Regions from separate parts of the Bradyrhizobium sp. SZCCHNRI3043 genome, predicted to be linked through region 2. Evidence: riboswitches for the same ligand, from Rfam matches in the RefSeq annotation. Region 2 holds a riboswitch; the other holds the start of a gene.
The links. A riboswitch is a leader RNA that binds a small molecule or an ion and turns the genes downstream of it on or off. The one in region 2 is predicted to bind cobalamin.

Region 1 (9,825 bases), on a different contig from region 2:
CCATCGCATTCGCGAGCACGCGGGCATGCTGTCGCGTCGCCAGTCCCGTCGACGGACAGCAGCCGACGCCCGAGCAGGCGTCGATGCGCATCAGTGGATCGGTATCGTCGACAACCAGGCCGAGCCGGGCTGCATCCGCCACCAGTTGCTCCGCGGTCACGGCGCCCGCGGCGACATACAGCGCGCGCCATGGAGACAGGCGGACCTCGGCGACATCGTGTGCCGCGAGCATGGCCGCAAGCCGCGCCAGCGTGCCGCTATCGATGCGGCCGAATGGCACGCCGAGACCGACGGCGCAGGTTTGATCCGTCAGGGCAATGATGCCGCAACGTCGTTGCGATTTCGCGGCTGATGGCGTCGCGATGACGTTGGAGAGATCAAGGCCCAGTTCGGCGCCGACGGCGGCGCGCGCGTGCGGCGGCAAATCTGCGGAGCGCCGCGTCGGGCTGTGTTGCAGCACCAGCCGCGCGAGCCGCACAGCCGTCGACGCCGCATCGGCATCGGCTGTCGTTCCCAGCCACACGGACTCAACAGAACCGGCGATGCCAACGGCGACACGCCGGGCTTCAGGACCGCTACAGGCGACGAGACGAACATCCGCAGCGAGCCCAGTCAGCGGCAACCTGCCGCCGCCGTCCAGCGCAAAGCCGAACTTGGGCGGCAGCGCATGGAGCGCCTGATCCGAGGCCAGCAGCGTCTCCAGCTCGGCGGCGACGGGGCGCATGTCGACCCATTCGGCCGGGTCGAGTCCCGCCAGCGGGTTGACGACGATGTTGCGGATGGCCTCGAGCTCGGCGCTGTCATCGAGCAGGCCGAGCGATGCCATCAGCTCCCACAGCGGCGCGAGCGTCTCGGACGATACGCCACGCATTTGCAGATTGGCGCGGCGCGTGAGGTCGATCTGGCCGTTGCCGTAGCGCCGAGCAGCCTCGGCAAGCTCACGCGGCGCCGACACCGGCAACGCGCCGCCATGCGGCCGGACGCGAACGATGAGCCCGTCGCCGCTCGGCATCGGACGCCGCGCGCCCGGACACCAGCCCTTGATCTCGACCGAGGCGGTCATGACGCGCTCTCCGCTTGCGTCAGACGCGTGCGGGCATGCGCAAGCTCATCGGCGACCGCATTCCGGCGTGGCACCCATAGCTGCCGGCGTAGCGCATCCTCAAATCGCGAGACGATCGCGGCGACCGCCGCCGGATTGCGCGCGACCATGTTGTCCAACACGGCCTCGTCGCGCAGCAGCGCCCCATGCGCCAGATCGAACAGGTGCTCGGCGACGGCGTCAGAGGTGGCGGCAAAGGCGTAGAGCGCGTCGACGCCCTGCGCGATCTCGGCGACGCCGCGATAGCCATGCGCGAGCATTCCCGCAATCCAGCGCGGATTGGTGAGACGGCCGCGCACCACGCGGGCGATCTCCTCGCCGAATGTCCGCGCCGCCGGCGCCTCCGGACGGCTGGTGTCGAGATGCAGCAGCGCGGGCGACGCGCCGAGCGACGCCGCGGCCGCCGCAAAGCCTCCGGCAAAGTCGGCGACCTCCTCGCCATCGAGCAGGTCGCGCTCACGATCGTCCTGCGGATGCACGAGGGCGTCGGCGCTGCGGACGCGGGCGCGGAACGTGTCGGAAGCAGACGCGCCGTCATGCGTCCCGCCAAAGCTATAAGCGGCGCTCTCGAGATACGCCTCGCCGAGCTGCGACCGGCTCGTCCAGTCCATTCCGAGCGCAAGGTCGGCGGCAACGGCACCGTAGCTGCCAGGCGCCCCGCCGAACACGCGCGCGAGGCTCTCGCCGCGCCGCCGTGCCGCGGCCAGCGGATTGTCGGCATCGTCCTCGTCAAGCGCGGCCACCTTTTGCACGGCGAGATCGAACAGCGCGATCTGCGCTTCGAACAGGTCGCGAAACAGCCCCGAGATCCGCAGCGTCGCATCGATGCGCGGGCGGTCGAGCATCGCCAACGGCAGTACGTCGACGCCGGTGACACGATTGGAGTTGAGGTCCCAGCGCGGCCGCACGCCCAGATAAGCCAAGGCCTGGGCCAGATCGTCACCGCCCGTGCGCAGCGATGCGGACGCCCAGAGATCGAGCATGAGCGCGCGCGGGTAGTCACCATGATCCTGCAAATAGCGCCGGATCACCTCGTCAGCCGCGCGTACGCCGACCACAGCGGCGGTCCGGGTCGGGATCGCACGCGGGTCGATCGCGGTGAGATTACGCCCCGTGGGCAACACGTCGAGCCGGCCGCGGCTCGGCGCGCCGGCGGGACCGGCAGCGACGCGGCGACCGTCGAGTGCCGCGAGCAACGCACTGCGTTCGGCTGCAGCGCTCGCGGCGATCCGTGCGGCGATGTCGGCGCGATCGACCGTCGCGGCCGCCGGCCCCATGGCCGCCGTGATCGCATCCGCAAGCAGGCCGGTCGCCGCCGTGTCGGGCGCTTCCCCGAACACATGCAGGCGGTCGCGCACCGCGAGCTCCTTGATGTCACAGAGCTGCGCATCGAGCTGTGCGATCGCCTCGCGTCCGGTCATCGCACGGTCGAGCCCGCAATCGGCGGCCAAGCCACCCTGCCAGGCCCGCGCGACGATCTCCTCCTCGAGCAGCTTCAGCCGGCGCTTGTCGAGGCCATCCGCCTCGGCATATTCCTCGACCAGCCCCTCCAGCTCCAGCAAGGGTCCGTGCAGACCGGCCTGCGACAGCGGCGGCGTCAGATGCCCGAGCGTCAGGGCCGACAATCGCCGCTTGGCCTGCATCGCTTCGCCGGGATTGTTGACGATGAAGGGATAGATCACCGGCAGCGGGCCCAGCACGGCCTCCGGCCAGCACGCATTTGAGAGCGCCAGTGCCTTGCCAGGCAGCCATTCCAGCGTGCCATGCGCACCGAGATGAATCAGCGCATCGATCCGCTCGGCCTCACGCAGATGCGCATAGAGCGCGACATAGGCGTGCCGCGGAGGCACGCTCGTGTCATGGTACCCAGACTTGCGATCGGCGCGATTGCCACGATCCGGCTGTAGCAGGATCGAGAGTTTTCCCGCACGCAGCACCGGAAAACGGAAGGTGCCATCTCGAACCGCCGGGTCGGCTTCCGCCTCTCCCCAATTGTCATGCGAGGCACGCTGCAGCTCATCCGGCAACAGCGCCAGAGCACACCGATAGGCCGCGAGCGGCACCACGAGCTCATCTGCCTCGTCCCGCAGCAGCGCGTCGACATCTTCGGCGGTCGGCGCTGCGCGGCCGATATCGTACCCCGCCTCCGCCAACAGCCGCGCAATGGCGGCTGCGCTTTCGCTGGTGTCGAGACCGACAGCGTAGCCGCGGCGCCCGCCGCGCGCCGGATAATCGGAAAGCATCAGCGCCACGCGCCGCTCGCTTGCCGGCAGCGCCCGCAGCCGCGCCCATCGCGCCGCGAGCCGGGCGACGTAAGCAATGCGGTCGTGTTGCGGTACATAACGCATCGTGCCGAACTGCAGACGCTCATCCGCCGGCATTTCACCCTTGAACGCAATCGGGCGCGCCAACAGCCGGCCGTCGAGCTCCGGCAGAACGACATTCATGGCCAGATCCGTCGGCGACAGTCCGCGCGCCGACGAGGCCCAGGCCTCTTCGGTGCTCTGCGCCTGGATGATCTGCAAGACCGGCGCGTCCGCGAGGTCGAGCACCGTGGTGCCGTCGTCGCGCAGCGCCGAGAACGCGGTGGCGTTCAAAATGATCGCAGGACGCCGGCGCTGGACGAGTCGCGCCAGTGCATCCCCGATATTGGGATCCTTCAGGCTGGTCACCGCGACCGCGACCGCCGCCAGCCCTTCACCTTCGAGCGCCCGCATCAGCTCCGCGATCCCTGCCGTATCCGCGGCGAGCAGGCCCGCACGGTAGAACACGATCAACGCGGTGGGCCGCGCATCATCGTGGCCGCAGAGATCATCGATGCCGACCGCTCCGCGATCGGGCATGAAGCCGACGATCGAACCGATCGCGACCGGCTCCGCAAAATGCGCGTCGCGCCCGAGCAGCGTCGCGAGATAGCGCAGGGCCTCGCGCGCATTGCCGACGCCGCCCTCGTGCAGATAGCCGTAGAGACGCGAGGTCGCGTCCTTCGGCAGGGTCGAGAGCGCATCGAGCCTCTCGTCGGCGCGATCGTCACCCGGCAGTGCCGCGAACGGGATGTTGCGGCTGCGGCAGACCGATGCGATGCGCTCCAGCCCGTAGCGCCAATAGTCGAGCCCGCCGAGACAGCGCACGACGACGGCGCGCGCGCCGAGCACGACACGGTCGACATAGAGATCGACCGACATCGGATGCTTCAGCCGTTTCAAGCTGGCGAGGCGCAGGCTCGGCAGCTCATCCGACGACGCGGTCCAGGCCTCGGCCAATGCCGACAAATCGCTATCCGAGAACGACAGCACGACGATTTCGGCCGGCGACTGTGCAAGATCCACGGCCTGTTCGAGGTCGTCGAGATCCGCGCCCGTTGTCGCCAGCAGGTGCATCGGTCCCGCCTATCCTGTGATCAGGCTCTGGATGGCGGCGGCATCGAGGCCGCGCTCGCCGATGATCACCAGCCGCCCCTGCCGCGATTCGCCGGATCGCCACGGGCGCTCGAACTGATGCTGGATGCGGTTGCCGACGGCCTGCACCAGGAGGCGCAGCGGCTTGCCGGCGACTTCCACGAACCCCTTCACGCGCAATACGTCATGCGCGTCGACGGCGGCCGCGATGCGGTCGACGAGCGCATCGGGCGAAGCCTGCGCCGGAACGTCGAGCACGAAACTCTCGAAATCGTCGTGGTCGTGCTCGGCCTCGTTGTCGTGATGTGACGGTCGGGCCGCGAGATCGTCCTCCGCTGCGGCACCGAGCCCGAGCAGAATTGAAGCCGACAGCCTGCCGTGCTCCGTCGCGATCACCTTGACGGCACGCTGCACCTTCGCCGTGATCTCGGCCGCGACATCCTTGCGCTGCTCCTCGCTCATCAGGTCGCTCTTGTTCATCACGACGAGATCGGCGCACAGCAGCTGGTCCTCGTAGACCTCCTCCAGCGGGTTGTCGTGATCGAGTGAAGCATCACTGGCGCGCTGCGCGGCGAGCGCTTCGGGATCGTCGGCGAAGCGTCCCGCGACCACCGCCGGGCCGTCGACGACCGCCACCACACCGTCGACGGTGACGCGCGTCGCGATCTCCGGCCAGTTGAAGGCCTGCACCAGCGGCTTCGGCAGCGCGAGCCCCGAGGTCTCGATCACGATATGCTCGGGCGGCTCCTTCTGATCCAGCAGGCTCCTGAGCGCGGGCACGAAATCATCGGCAACGGTGCAGCACAGACAGCCGTTCGACAGCTCGACGATGCGATCCTCCGGACAGTCCGGCACGCCGCAGCCTTTCAGGATGTCGCCGTCGATGCCGACATCGCCGAACTCGTTGACGATGATGGCGAGCCGGCGGCCATTCGCGGTCTCGATCAGGTTGCGCACCAGCGTGGTCTTGCCGGCGCCGAGGAAACCGGTGACGATGGTGCAAGGCGTCTTGGCGAACGACTTCGTCATGGCGATACGATCTCTCGTTTCAGCGTGGTGCTGACAGCGCGGGAACGCGCGCAACGGTGTTCTTGCGGATGTATTCGGGACGCTCGCGCCAGGCCGGCAGGCCGGCGTCATGGCGCTGATGCAGCTGCGCGAATGTCAGCACATCCTGAACATGCAGATCCGGATCGAGCGCGCCGAGCACGTAGGTCCATTTGCCCGGCGCCGTCACTGCAACCGTGCACGCACGATTGCAGTTGGACAGGCACTCGACGCCGACCACGGCGACACCGGCGCGCTGCGCGGTCGGCAACGTCTCGATCGCGGCGAGCAGACGGGCTCCGGCCCGCGGCTGATCAGGCGGCGTAGGTTCCGTCGCCTGCGAACGGCAGGTGACGCAGACGAACAGCGTCGTCTCACCAGTCTCCGATGCGGTCATCAATCAGCCGATCACGCCGGCCGCCGTCGCCGCGGCGACGCCGCCGACCAGCACGATGGCGGCGCCCGCGAGCCGCAGCGCCAGCGGCGCAGCCGCCTTGGCCTTCGCCGACAGCAGCCTGGTGCCGAGGAACGCGCCGGCGGCGATGAGGGTCTGGATCACGAGCAGACCGGCGAGATAGGCCCCGAACGGGGTGTTCTCTGCCCCGACGATCGATTCACCCAGCGCATAGCCGTGGACGAGGCCGGTCACGGCGAACAGGCCGGCGACGGGCAGCACGCCGAAACCGCCACGCATCACCACCACCAGACCGACCACGACGGTGGTCAGGCCGACCAGCAGCTCGGCAGCCGGGATGTTGGCCTTGGCCACATGAAGGCCGACGCCCGCGATCATCGCTGTGGTGAAGGCGAGCACCGGCGCGAAGCCGCGGCCCAGAAGCGCTGCAACGATGCCCGCACCGACGATGGCGGCCAGATGGTCGATTCCGATCACAGGATGGCCGAGGCCGGACAGCAGGCCCTGCGCAAACGTCTGCGGCAGTTTGCCATCCATCATGTGATGCGCGAAGGCGGGATCGGCGGCGAGCAGCACCAGGCTCGCGGCTGCAAAGGTCGTGGTACGGGTCAACTTCATGGCCGTCTCCGTCGCTTGCCGGCTCCCCCAGAGGACCGGACGATGCGCTGCATCCGACGGCATCCCGCCCATCCCGGCGGGATCAGAACCAGCATCGCGACTCCCCGCGCGACGGGTCGGCCAACAGCAATGTCGACGGCAGGTCTCCTGGCTCTCGGGTCACCGCATGAAGCCACCTTCCCGGTTTCCCAGTGGTGTCTTGGCCTCACACTCGCCGATTACAGTTGCGGGGGCAGCCACGGCCTTGGGTCAAGAACCCGCACCGTGTTCCCTAAATCTCTCCTTTCGGAGAACCGTCATCTGTTAGATACGGGTCGCGCCAAAGCCCGTCAATCGGAATCGTCCCCCATGGTCCCCGCCCGCCCGCATCCCGCCCTGCCGCGCCTCACCCTGGTGCTCGGCGGCGCGCGTTCCGGCAAGAGCCGTCATGCCGAGGCGCTCGTGACCGCCCTTCCCGCACCTTGGACCTATGTTGCGACCGCGCAGGCGTTCGACGATGAGATGAAGGACCGAATCGCGCAGCACAAAGCGCGCCGCACCGAGGGATGGCAGACGTTGGAGACCACGCATGATCTTGCAGGCCTGGTCCGTGCACGGGCAAATTCGAGCGCGCCGATGCTGATCGATTGCCTGACGCTGTGGCTCAGCAATGTGATGCTCGCCGACATGAACGTTCCGGCACGATGCGCCGAGCTGATCGAGGCGTTCAGGGACGCGCCTGGCCCCGTCGTGGCCGTGTCCAATGAGGTCGGACTGGGTATCGTGCCGGACAACGCGCTCGCGCGCGCCTTTCGCGATGCCCAGGGGCGACTGAACCAGGACGTCGCGGCCGTGGCCGATCGCGTGATCCTGATGGCGGCCGGCCTGCCGCTGACATTGAAGTAACGGGAAGGACATGCCGATGACCGAAAGCGCCGACGATTCACGCCACAAGGCGAAGATGGAGAACCGCAAGGCGGTGCAGGATGCCGAGGTCGCCTCCAAGACCGTCGAGAAGGGCCTGCTGATCGTTCACACCGGCAAGGGCAAGGGCAAATCGACGGCGGCCTGGGGCCTGATGCTGCGCGCACTCGGCCGCGGTTTTCGCATCGGCGTCGTGCAGTTCGGCAAGGGCGCGTGGGAAACCGGCGAGCGCAAGGCGATCGAGAAGTTCGGCGATCAGGTCTCCTGGCACACGCTCGGCGAGGGCTTCACCTGGGAAACGCAGGATCGCGCGCGCGACGTCGCCGCGGCCGAGCGCGCCTGGGCAAAGGCAAAGGAGCTGATGGCGGATCCGTCGATCCGGCTGCTTGTCCTCGATGAGCTCAACATCGCGCTGCGCTACGATCACCTTGATATCGCAGACGTCGTCGCCACGCTCGCAGGGCGCCGTCCCGATCTGCACGTCGTCGTCACCGGGCGCAACGCCAAGCCGGAGCTGATCGAGGCCGCCGATCTCGTCACCGAGATGAACCTCGTGAAGCATCATTTCGCGGCCGGCGTGAAGGCGCAGGAAGGCATCGAGTACTGAGCTCATGCGCGCGCGCGCCATCATGTTCCAGGGCACCGGCTCCGACGTCGGCAAATCGCTGATCGTCGCGGGGCTCGCGCGCGCGCTGACATTGCGCGGCCTCAAGGTGGCGCCGTTCAAGCCGCAGAACATGTCGAACAACGCCGCCGTCACCGCTGATGGCGGCGAGATCGGCCGTGCCCAGGCGCTGCAGGCGCGCGCGGCGCGGCGGCCGATGACCGTGCACATGAATCCGGTGTTGCTGAAGCCGCAGAGCGAGATCGGGTCGCAGGTCGTGGTGCAGGGCCGCGTGGTCGGCAACGCCAAGGCGTCCGCCTATCAGGCGATGAAGCCGCAACTGATGGCGGCCGTGCTGGACAGCTTCCATCACCTCGCAGCGGATGCCGACATCGTGCTGGTCGAAGGCGCGGGCTCCGCCTCCGAGATCAACCTGCGCGCGGGCGACATCGCCAACATGGGTTTTGCGCAAGCCACGCAGATTCCGGTGGTGCTGATCGGCGATATCGATCGGGGCGGCGTGATTGCGAGCCTGGTCGGCACCAGGACTGTGATCCCGCCGGACGATGCCGCGCGCGTGGCAGGTTTCCTCGTCAACAAGTTTCGCGGCGATCCGGCCTTGTTTGCGTCAGGCATGAACGAGATCGAGAAGCGGACGGGGTGGACATCGCTCGGGCTCATTCCGCATTTTTCGGATGCGCGCCGCCTGCCAGCGGAGGACGCGCTTGGCCTGGCTGAACGCGGATCATCGGGAGGACAGCGGCCGAAGGTCGTCATCCTCGCCTACCCGCGCATCTCCAATTTCGACGAGTTCGATCCGTTGCGGCTGGAAGATGGAATCGATCTGCAGTTTTTGCGGCCTGGCACGCCGATCCCCGGCGACGCATCGATGGTGATCCTGCCGGGCTCGAAGGCCACGATTGCCGATCTCGCCGCCTTGCGTGAAGTCGGCTGGGACATCGATCTTATCGCGCATCTGCGCCGCAGCGGCCGCGTGCTCGGCATCTGCGGCGGCTATCAGATGCTGGGGCGTGTGATCAGCGATCCCGATGGGCACGAGGGCACGCCCGAGTCCGTCGCGGGACTTGGCCTGCTCGACGTCGAAACGACATTGACCGATGACAAGGCGTTGCGCGAGGTCCAGGGCACGCTGACGCACGATAAGCTCTCGTTCCGCGGCTACGAGATGCACATCGGCCACACGGAGGGACGGGCGACACAGCGCCCCTTCCTGACCTTCTCCGATGGCCGGCGCGATGGCGCCATCGCGCCTGATGGCCTGGTAGCCGGCTGCTACGTGCATGGCCTGTTCGCCGACGACGGCCTGCGCAGCCATTGGCTGCGCAGCCTCGGCGCGACGACCAGCGGCCTCTCCTATGAGATCGATGTGGACACGACGTTGGATGCACTCGCGGCGCATCTCGAGCGCTACGTTGACGTGGACCGTATCCTTGCATTGGCGAGCAAGCCCGCGCCGCCCGTGGCGGCTACAGGATCCTGACCAGGACGAGTCCTGCGACGACCAGGGCCTGAACCAGACAGGCCAGCCGATACAGCCGCAAGGCCTGCCGGATGTCGGAGGCGTTGAGATCGGCGCGCCCGTCGCCCATCCAGGCATCGGTGACGAGATGACCGTGATAGACGCGCGGCCCCGCCAGGCGCAGTCCGAGCGCACCAGCCATCGCCGCTTCCGGCCAGCCGGCATTGGGCGAACGATGCTTCGACGCATCACGTGCAA
Region 2 (9,825 bases):
CGGGCCTGTGCATCGCCTATCGCGGCGTCGACGGCGCGATCGTGCAGCGCATCTGCGGCGGCGCCGAGGCGCAGACGGACGATCCGCCCCGCGCCTTCGCGATGCTGTATCGGCGGCTGTTCGATCCAGGCCGGGAAGCGGCACGGCCGGTCAGCTTTCGCGGCGAAACGACCGGCGATGCCGTCGTCTGGGCCGATGCCGGCGTCATGACCGCGGAGGCCTGGCGCGAGCTCAGCCGGCTGCTGCCCGTGCTCGGGACGGCGCTGGCGCTGCTGTGCATTCTGGCCTACGCCGCGCTGGCCCGCGCACTGCGCCCGACCCGGCTGATCCGCGCCGGGCTGGAGCGGATCGCGGCCCATGATCTGTCGGCACGGCTGCCGCCGTTCGACCTTGCCGAGCTGTCGGCGATCCGCGATGCCTTCAACCAGTTCGCCGAGGGGCTGGAGACAGCGCTGGCCCAGCGCGGCGAATTGACCCGGCGCCTGATCGCCCTGGAGGACGACGAGCGCCGCCACCTCGCGCGCGAGCTGCATGATGAATTCGGCCAGTCGCTGGCGGCGATCCGGGCGCTCGCGGCGTCGATCCGTCACAGCGCGGCGCAGGATTGCCCCGCTCTGGTGGGCGATTGCGACGGCATCGCGCGCACCGCGAGCGACATGATGGACCAGTTGCGCGGCGCGCTGATGCGGCTGCGCCCACCTGATGTCGACGAGCTCGGCCTCGCCGCCAGCCTCGAAGGCCTCGTCGCCGGATGGAACAGGCGGCAGCACGGCCGCACCGTTTTCGAGATCAGCCTGTCGGGCGGCATCGACCGACTGCCCGGCATCATCGCCACCAACCTCTACCGCATCGCCCAGGAGGCGCTCACCAATACCGTCAAGCACGCCGGAGCGACGCGCGTGCGGCTGCAGCTGACGCTTCAGGACGGGCCGGCGAGCGCGACCGTGCTCACCGTCGAAGACGACGGTCCCGCAGGTGAAGCTCCCGACAAGCCGGGCATGGGCCTGCTCGGCATGCGCGAGCGCGTCGCCTCCATGGGAGGCCAGATGAGCTTCGCGGCCACCTCCGGCGGTGGCGCGCGACTCCGCATCGAGATTCCGGTCCCGGCCTTGCCCGATCTCTCGCGTGCGCCGACCCAGCCGCAAGCGGCATGCGCGGCATGACCGCGCCCGCCGGCACCATCCTGCTGGTCGACGACCATGCCGTGGTCCGCGAGGGCTACAGGTCGATGCTGCAGAAGCAGCCGGGGCTGCGCGTGGTCGCCGAAGCCGCCGATGGCGCCGAAGCCTACCGGCTGTTCAAGGAGGTCAGGCCCGATCTCGTCATCATGGACCTGACCATGCCGGGCGTCGGCGGCATTGAGGGCATCCGCCGCATCCGGCAATGGGATCGTAGCGCGCGCATCCTCGTCTTCACGATGCATGAGAATGCGGGCTTCGCGGTGCAGGCGATCCGCGCCGGCGCCCGCGGCTATGTCACCAAGAGCAGCCCGCCGGAGACGCTCGTGCGCGCCGTCATGGACGTGCTCGCCGGCCGCATCGCGATCAGCCCCGACATCGATCACGAGCTCGCGCTCAGCCGGCTGTCCGGCGAGCGGGCGGCCGCCGACGTCCTGTCCGCGCGCGAGTTCGAGGTGATGCAGATGCTGCTGGCCGAACGGACCACCGACGAGATCGCGTCAGCGCTGCATCTCAGCCCGAAGACGGTTGCCAACCTGCACTCGCTGATCAAGGACAAGCTCGGCGTCGCCAGCGACATCGAGCTGGTACGGCTGGCGCTGCGGCAGGGCCTGCTGACCTGAGCCCGCAGGGCTCACGTCAGCGCAAGGAATGTCAGGAGTCGTTGGTGTCGATCTGCGGCGTCGCGGCGGCTTCCGACGCTGGCTCCGTGACGGGATCATCGATCAGGTGAAACTCGCGCCCGAGCCGGCGCTGCACGCTCATCACGGCGCGGTCGACGTCGCTGATCAGGCTGTCGCCGAGAACGACGTGCGGGATCTCCCAGTTGCGGCCGCTGCGCGCGTCGAGCGCATGAACGGCCGGCACGCGTGCCGTCTCGCACCCCGGCTGCGCGCGAATCTCCTCCTCGACCAGGCGGGTCAGCTCCGCCTGGGTCTTGCCGATGGTCGTCATCGCCGGCATCAGGCCCTGGTCACCGGCGTCAGACCGAGCCGCTTGGCAATGATGCGATCGACGGTCCGCTTCGGAAGCACCCGCACGATCCATTGCCTGATAGCATCGGGCGCGATCTCGTAGCGCACCCTGGGCGCCGGCAGGGTCAAGGCGTCGGCCACCCGCGCGGCGATGGTCTCGGCCGGCAGCCCGGTCTTGCCGAGATGCAGCATGAAGCCGCGAATCTTCTGCAGCGCCGGGAAGAACGGCGAGGCCTGGTACGCCGACAGGTCGACCTCCTCGGCCTTGGCCCAGATCGGCGTCTTCACCGCCCCCGGCGCGATGACGATGACATCGATGCCGAACAGCATCAGCTCGCGGCGCAGGCTCTCGGATAGCCCCTCGACCGCATGCTTCGAGGTCGAATACGGCGCCATCAGCGGGTTGCCGTTGCGGCCCGCGACCGAGCTGATCATCACGATCCGGCCGCGCTCTCCCTTCATGGCCGGATCGGCGCCGAGCAGCGGCGCGAACGCCTGGGTCGCAATGACCGGACCGATGACGTTCACTTCCATCTGATGGCGAAACTGCTCGATCGGCAGCTCCGTCACCGGCCCCGCGACGGCGATGCCGGCATTGTTGACGAGACCGGCGAGCGTCTCGCCCTTGAGCGCCGCTCGCACCTCGCCGGCGGTCGCCTTCACCGCCGCTTCGTCGGTCACATCGAACAGCAGCGGCGTGAAGTTGGCGCTGAGCTCGCTGCGCAGACGGTCTGCATCGGCCTGCTTGCGAACGCTGCCGAACACGTGGAAGCCACGCGCGAGCAGGAGCTTCGAACAGGCCAAGCCGATGCCGGTGGACGCGCCGGTGATGACGACGGATTTCATGGTGACCTCAACGATTTGCGCGGCGATTATCGCACGGGATGCGGCGCGATGCTGGCGCTGATTTTTCGCACGAGGTCATCCCCGCCGAGCCCGCCCCGGAACACCGGGAGACGGCACGCGGCGCATCAACAAGATGGCCGCGGCAAGATTGGGATTTAAGTTTCAATGCTTGGGAGGATGACAGCTGACGTGAGATCGAGGGCAGCGAGCAAACTGGATGAAGGAAGGTCTGTGACCTTATGAGATCATTAACCTTTCCGTTTCGCTGGCCTGTCGTCGCCGGGTCTGTGGGGAGGTGTTTGGGCCTCATTCCATCGCCTGTCCGGCGAATCTCCGGAAGACCGCGCTCCAGCTCGTCGTCCCCCTCTACGCGTATCGCCTTAATTTTCCGTATCCGTGTTTCTCCGGGGTACTACGTCCTCCGACCCTAACGCGTTGTTATCGCCCGTGCCGAAAACTGCTCCGGCCGAGAGCCTTGCAGCGGGATCACAAGCGCGTCGCTGTCGCTCCGGCCATCCGGACAAACGAGCGCGATCGTGTCACAGCCAGAACAGCTTCCGCCTTCAGAACACTCCATCATCACCGAGCTCGAAGAGGCCGTCCGCAGCGGCTCCTCGGCGAAGCGCGTCAACACGCTGCGCCAGGTCACCAATCTGTTCCTGCATGACGGCGAACGCCTCACCGAGGACCAGATCAAGGTGTTCGACAATGTGCTGTGCATGCTGGTCTCGCGAGTAGAGACCCGCGCGCGGGCCGAGCTCTCCAAGCATCTCGCGCCGGTCGACTACGCGCCCGTCGAATTGATCCAGCAGCTCGCCCGTGACGACGAAATCTCGGTGGCCGAGAGCGTGCTGATGCACTCGAGCCGGCTGACCGAGCATACGCTGGTCGAGGTCGCGGCGACCAAGGGCCAGGATCACCTGATGGCGATCTCCAGCCGTCCGCATCTGACCGAGGCGGTGACCGACATCATCGTCGACCGCGGCGAGCGCCGGGTCATCCGCAAGCTCGCCAACAACCAGACCGCGCGCTTCTCCGATACCGGCTATTCCGGGATGATGGCGCATGCCGCGGATGACGACGAGCTGTCCGAGATCATCGGGCTGCGCGTCGACCTGCCCACCAAGCACCTGCGCGACCTCTTGCGCCGCGCCACCGAAGCCGTGCGCGCCAAGCTGATGTCCTCGGCGCCGCCGGCGTTGCAGCAGGAGATCAAGAAGATCCTCAAGGCCATCGCGGACGTCGCGCGCAGCGACGGCGGCCTGGTCGGCCGCGACTTCACGCTCGCCGAAGACGCCGTCAAGCGCATGAAGGGGCTGAACGAGCTCAACGATGCCGCCATCGCCTTCTTCGCCGAGACCCGCCGCTTCGGCGAGGTTTCCGCCGCACTCGGCCTGCTCAACAACGTCCCGACCGAGATGATGGCCAAGGTGCTCGAGGGCCCGCGCACCGACATCGTGCTGATCCCCTGCCGTGCCGCCAGGCTGGCCTGGTCGGTGGTGGCGAAGATCCTGACCCACCGGCCGATCAAGCACGCCATCGACAGCGACACCCTGAAGCTCGCCGAGCGCGACTATGCCCGGCTGTCGCTCGACACCGCCCAGCGCACGCTGCGGTTCTGGATGGTGCATAACAAGGTCGAGAAGTGAGCGGGTGCTCACAAGACGCAATCCTCATCAGCAACGACTCGCGAGCCTCCTCATACTCCGCTGTCGTCCCTGCGAACGCGGGGACGACAGCTATGGTTGTCGCAGGCGGCCGGGCATCATCAAGCCGACCGGCCAGCGTTATCGCCAGGAGATCGCCGGGCGCCGGATTGACTTTGGTGCGCCCGCACTCCTACGGTGATCGTGACGGTGCCCCTCGACCGGGGCTCAAAAGGGAATGCGGTGCCGGATGCGTCTCGCAAGAGACGTGATCGAAGGCCGCAGCTGCCCCCGCAACTGTAAGCGGCGAATCTCGCGTCATAGGCCACTGGGAAATCTCGGTCCCGGGAAGGCGACGTGGAGGTGATGACCCGCGAGCCAGGAGACCTGCCGTCAGCCGTGGTCACACGCGAGGATGCCGGTCGGGGCGTTATTGGCATCGTTTTCAGGCAGGTCTGCAAAGGTCTGCGTGAGACCTCGTTCGCGGTGACGTGCCACTGACGTCATGCCGAGGTCACTCGTGTCTCCCGTTCCCCATGCCAGGCGGCATCGCGCCGTTCTGTCGTCGCTCTGCGTCCTCGCGTCGTTTGCGCTGCTCGGTGCTTTCCCGGCAGCCGCGCAGCAATCCGCCTCCCCCAACCTTTTGCCGCCGGTCGAGGTTGACGCGCCGCGCAAGCCGGTTGCCGCAGGGCCGGCGGTGTCCGGCGGTTCTCCAACCCGCAACGCCGCGCGACGGCAGACGCCGGCTGCAAAGCCGGCAGCGCCGGCCAGCGCCCCCGTCGCCGTCAGCCCGACCGGCGTTGTGACGCCGGTCGCCAACGTCGCGAATGCGATCACCGTGGTGACCGACAAGGATATCGCCGCGCAGCAGGCCCGCACCGTGCCGGACATCCTGAGCACGGTCCCCGGATTGAACATCGTGCAGGCCGGCGGCCCGGGCGGCCAGACCAACGTCTTCATGCGCGGCACCAATGCCAACCACACCAAGCTCATCATCGACGGCATCGACGCAGGCGACGTCACCAACGGCAACGGCGCGTTCGATTTCGCGCATGTGCTCGCCGCCGACATCCAGCAGCTCGAGGTGCTGCGCGGGCCGCAGAGCGGACTGTACGGCTCCGATGCCATCGGCGGCGTCATCTCGGTGATCACGCGCAAGGGCGACGGACCTGCGCGGGCGACCGCCTCGATCGAGAGCGGCTCGTTCAAGACCTTCAACCAGTCAGCCGGCGTCAGCGGCTCCCAGGACAATGTCAACTACGCAGTCAACGTCGCGCGTCTGCACGCCGGTGACGTTCCGGTGACCCCGTGGCAATTGCTGCCTGCGGGGCAGAAGGCCATCGGCAACGCCTACGACAACGTCACCGCCTCGTCCAAGCTCGGCGTCGATCTCAACGAGGCCTGGACGCTCAATTCGGTGGTCCGCTACACTGACGCCACCCTGCTGTTCACCGGCGACAGCGGCTTTCCCAGCTTTCCCGACGCCGCCCAGAGCAACCACACCATCCATCAACTGGCGACGCGCGAGGAAGCCGTATGGTCGCTGCTCGGCGGCCGCATCAGGAACTACTTCGGCGTCAACTATGTGAACAACTGGTCGTCCGATCTGACGGCCGGCAATCCCGTCGCCGCGGTCGCGACCGGCGAGCGCATCAAATATGACTGGCACGCGGTGACCGAGCTCGCCCCGCGCAACAACCTGATCGTCGGCCTGGAGCAGCAGACCGAACGGCTGAAGACCACCGACCTTTCGGCCGAGAACGGCAACAAGGCCGGCTTCGTCGAGCTGCAGACCGAGTTCGCGAAGCGCTGGTTCGTCGTGGCGAGCCTGCGCAACGACGTCAACGACCAGTTCGGCGGCCATGGCACCTACCGGATCGCGCCGGCGGTGATCCTGCCGGTCACCGAGACCAAGCTGAAGGCGAGCTACGGCACCGGCTTCAAGGCACCGACCTTGAGCCAGTTGCACCAGGATTTCCCGGCGTTCAACTTCTTCGCCAATCCCAACCTCCGGCCGGAGCAGAGCGCCGGCTACGATGCCGGTTTCGAGCAGCCGCTGTTCGACGATCGCGTCCGCTTCGGCACGACCTACTTCCACAACAGCATCACCAACCTGATCAATTTCAACGCGACCTTCACCTCCTACGCCAATGTCGGCCTCGCCACCACCGAAGGCACCGAGAGCTTCGTGACGGCGCGGCTCACCGATCGGATATCGCTGCGCGCGGACTACACCTTCACCCGCGCCGTCGACGCGGCCACCGGCCAGCAGTTGCTGCGCCGGCCGAAGGAGAAATGGAGCGCCACCGCCACCTGGCTGCCGATCGATGCGCTGAGCCTGTCGGCCACCTTGCTGCGGGTCGGCGACTGGCTCGATGTCAGCCGCGACGGCATGACCACCGGCCTCGTCGCACCCGGCTATGCGCTCGTGAACCTGCGCGGCGACTACGCGCTGTCCGACCAGGTCAAGGTGTTTGGCCGGATCGATAACCTGTTCAACCGTCACACCCAGAACCCGACCGGCTTCCTGGCGCCCGGCTTCGGCGTGTTCGGCGGCATCCGGCTCGCGAGCTTCGGCGTGCAGTGACGCAGACCTCCCGAAGCGGCTGACAGCCGCCTCAAAACTGGACTACAATTGCAACAACAGGAGATGGTTCCATGACTCTCGACGTCCTCGCCCCCTCTGGTTCCGAGGCTCGCCTCGCGCCCGTCCCGCCGCGGCATGCAGCCGCGTTTTGTTTCGCGCTGCTGACGACCGCCTGTGCGCTGGCGAGCTTCGTGTTCGCCTGCGCGACGCCGTTTGCGGCCTTCGCCGTGATTGCGGCCGCCATGCTTCCGCTGCGCACGGCGCTGCCGGTGATGCTCGGCGCCTGGCTGGTCAACCAGGGCATCGGCTTCGGCGCCCTGCACTATCCGGTCGATGCCAATACGCTGGCCTGGGGCGCGATGATCGGCGCCGCCGCGCTCAGCGCCACTGCCACGGCCCGGGGCGTGCTGCAGGCTCTGCACGCAAGCCCGGCTCCGCTCGCCTTTGCCGCCGCTCTGCTGGGCGCCTACACGGCGTATGAGCTGGTGCTGCTGGCCGCCACGCCCGCACTCGGCGGTGCCGCGAGCTTCACGCTCCCGATCGTCGCCCGCCTCGGCCTGACCAGCGCCGCCTGGCTCGTCGGCCTGGTCGCTGTCAGCGAGATCGTCCGCCTGCTCGCGCCGCTGGCCTCACGCCGCGCGACGTCCTGAAACAGCCTAAGGACTCACCGACCAAACAAAAACGGCGGGCCTCGGCCCGCCGTTCTCAATTCTCAGCAAGTCCTGCGCGAACTCAGTTCTTCGACTTGTCGACCAGCGCGCCCTTCTTGATCCAGGGCATCATGTCGCGCAGCCGGGCGCCGACCTCCTCGATCGGATGCTGGGCGAGCTTGGCGCGGGTCGCCTTGAACGAGGTCTGGTTGACCTTGTTCTCCAGCATCCAGTCGCGTGCGAAGCGGCCGGACTGGATGTCGCCGAGCACCTTCTTCATCTCCGCCTTGGTCTCGGCCGTGACGATGCGCGGGCCGGTGACGTATTCGCCATATTCGGCGGTGTTGGAGATCGAGTAGTTCATGTTGGCGATGCCGCCTTCATAGATCAGGTCGACGATCAGCTTCACCTCGTGGAGGCACTCGAAATAGGCCATCTCCGGCGCGTAGCCGGCCTCGGTCAGGGTCTCGTAGCCGGCCTTGATCAGCTCGACCAGGCCACCGCACAGCACCGCCTGCTCGCCGAACAGGTCGGTCTCGCACTCTTCCTTGAAGGTGGTCTCGATGATGCCGGCGCGGCCGCCGCCGATCGCCGAGGCGTAGGACAGGCCGAGGTCATGGGCGTTGCCCGAGGAATCCTTGGCGATCGCAATCAGGCACGGCACGCCGCCGCCGCGCTGGTATTCGGAGCGGACGGTGTGGCCGGGGCCCTTCGGGGCGATCATCAGCACGTCGAGATCGGGGCGCGGGTCGAGCAGGTTGAAATGCACGTTGAGGCCGTGGGCGAACACGAGCGCGGCGCCCTGCTTCATGTTGTCGTGCAGGTGCTCGCGATAGATGTCGCCCTGCAGCTCGTCCGGGGTCAGCATCATCACCAGGTCGGCCCATTTGGCGGCCTCGGCGACTTCCATCACCTTGAAGCCGGCGCCCTCGGCCTTCTTGGCCGAAGCCGAGCCCTTGCGCAGCGCGATCGCGACGTCCTTGACGCCGGAATCCTTCAGGTTGAGCGCGTGGGCGTGGCCCTGGCTGCCGTAGCCCACGATGACGACCTTCTTGCCCTTGATCAGGTTCAGATCGGCGTCGCGATCGTAGTAGACACGCATTGTCGTTTCCTCTTTGAGATGGCCGGAATTGGCTGAAAAGTCAGACGCTTGGGTGAGGCACGGGCGGCTGCGCCCGGACGAAATCCGGCCCGTGTCTAGAGCATTTTGGGCGTGGTTGGAAACCCCGATCTCGCATGGCGGCCGCCTCCCTCATGCGTCCATGAAGACGGGATAGAGCGAGGCGAGCAGCAGCACGGCCATCAGGATGTTGAAGCCGCGCACCGCGCGTTCGGAACTCAGCAGCGGCCGCAGTGCGGTGCCGAACAGGGTCCAGGGGATGGTCGAGCCGATCGCCATCACGAAGCTGATCCCGACCTGCAGCGCGACATTGGCAGGGAAGCTGGCGATCGCGGCATAGGCGGTGATGGTGCTGATCACCATCACCCAGCCCTTGGCGTTGACCCACTGGAACAGCGCCGCGCCCCAGAACGACATCGGGCCGCGCGGCGTCGTGTCGTCATCCGGCTTGGCCGATCCGGAGAACGCGATCACCACGGCGAGATAGATCAGGTAGGCGGCGCCGAGATATTTCAGCACCTCCTGCAGCACCGGATAGGAGATGAACACCGTAGCGAGGCCGAAGCCGACGGCCCCGACCATGAAGGCGAAGCCGAAGCTGACGCCCATCATGTGCGGCACCGTGCGGCGGAAGCCATGGGTCACGCCCGACGACAGCAGCATGATGTTGTTCGGCCCTGGCGTGAACGCCATCACGAAGGCGAAGGTGACGAAGGCGATGAGGAGCTGCTGGGACATTCTAATGAGTTCTCTCCGCACGACGACTCTTCACCCTCCCCTGGAGGGGGAGGGTTGATCGCGCATGCAATGCGCGATCGGGGTGG

Region 1: another riboswitch for cobalamin. It lies ahead of QX124_RS30475 (HupE/UreJ family protein); the one in region 2 lies ahead of QX124_RS03915 (TonB-dependent receptor plug domain-containing protein).

The regions. Positions count from the first base shown of each region.
Region 1 covers NZ_JAUHID010000028.1:37,433-47,257, forward strand. The annotation lists gene cobG (precorrin-3B synthase) at 1-1,063, opposite strand, end outside; gene cobN (cobaltochelatase subunit CobN) at 1,060-4,482, opposite strand; gene cobW (cobalamin biosynthesis protein CobW) at 4,492-5,529, opposite strand; gene QX124_RS30470 (DUF1636 domain-containing protein) at 5,549-5,944, opposite strand; gene QX124_RS30475 (HupE/UreJ family protein) at 5,948-6,580, opposite strand; cobalamin riboswitch at 6,700-6,893, opposite strand; gene cobU (bifunctional adenosylcobinamide kinase/adenosylcobinamide-phosphate guanylyltransferase) at 6,929-7,465, shown strand; gene cobO (cob(I)yrinic acid a,c-diamide adenosyltransferase) at 7,482-8,090, shown strand; gene QX124_RS30490 (cobyric acid synthase) at 8,095-9,588, shown strand; gene cbiB (adenosylcobinamide-phosphate synthase CbiB) at 9,575-9,825, opposite strand, start outside.
Region 2 covers NZ_JAUHID010000001.1:838,026-847,850, reverse strand. The annotation lists gene QX124_RS03940 (HAMP domain-containing sensor histidine kinase) at 1-1,163, shown strand, start outside; gene QX124_RS03935 (response regulator transcription factor) at 1,160-1,801, shown strand; gene QX124_RS03930 (hypothetical protein) at 1,833-2,141, opposite strand; gene QX124_RS03925 (SDR family oxidoreductase) at 2,141-2,998, opposite strand; gene QX124_RS03920 (DUF2336 domain-containing protein) at 3,535-4,647, shown strand; cobalamin riboswitch at 4,836-5,054, shown strand; gene QX124_RS03915 (TonB-dependent receptor plug domain-containing protein) at 5,165-7,231, shown strand; gene QX124_RS03910 (hypothetical protein) at 7,303-7,881, shown strand; gene ilvC (ketol-acid reductoisomerase) at 7,964-8,983, opposite strand; gene QX124_RS03900 (LysE family translocator) at 9,134-9,739, opposite strand.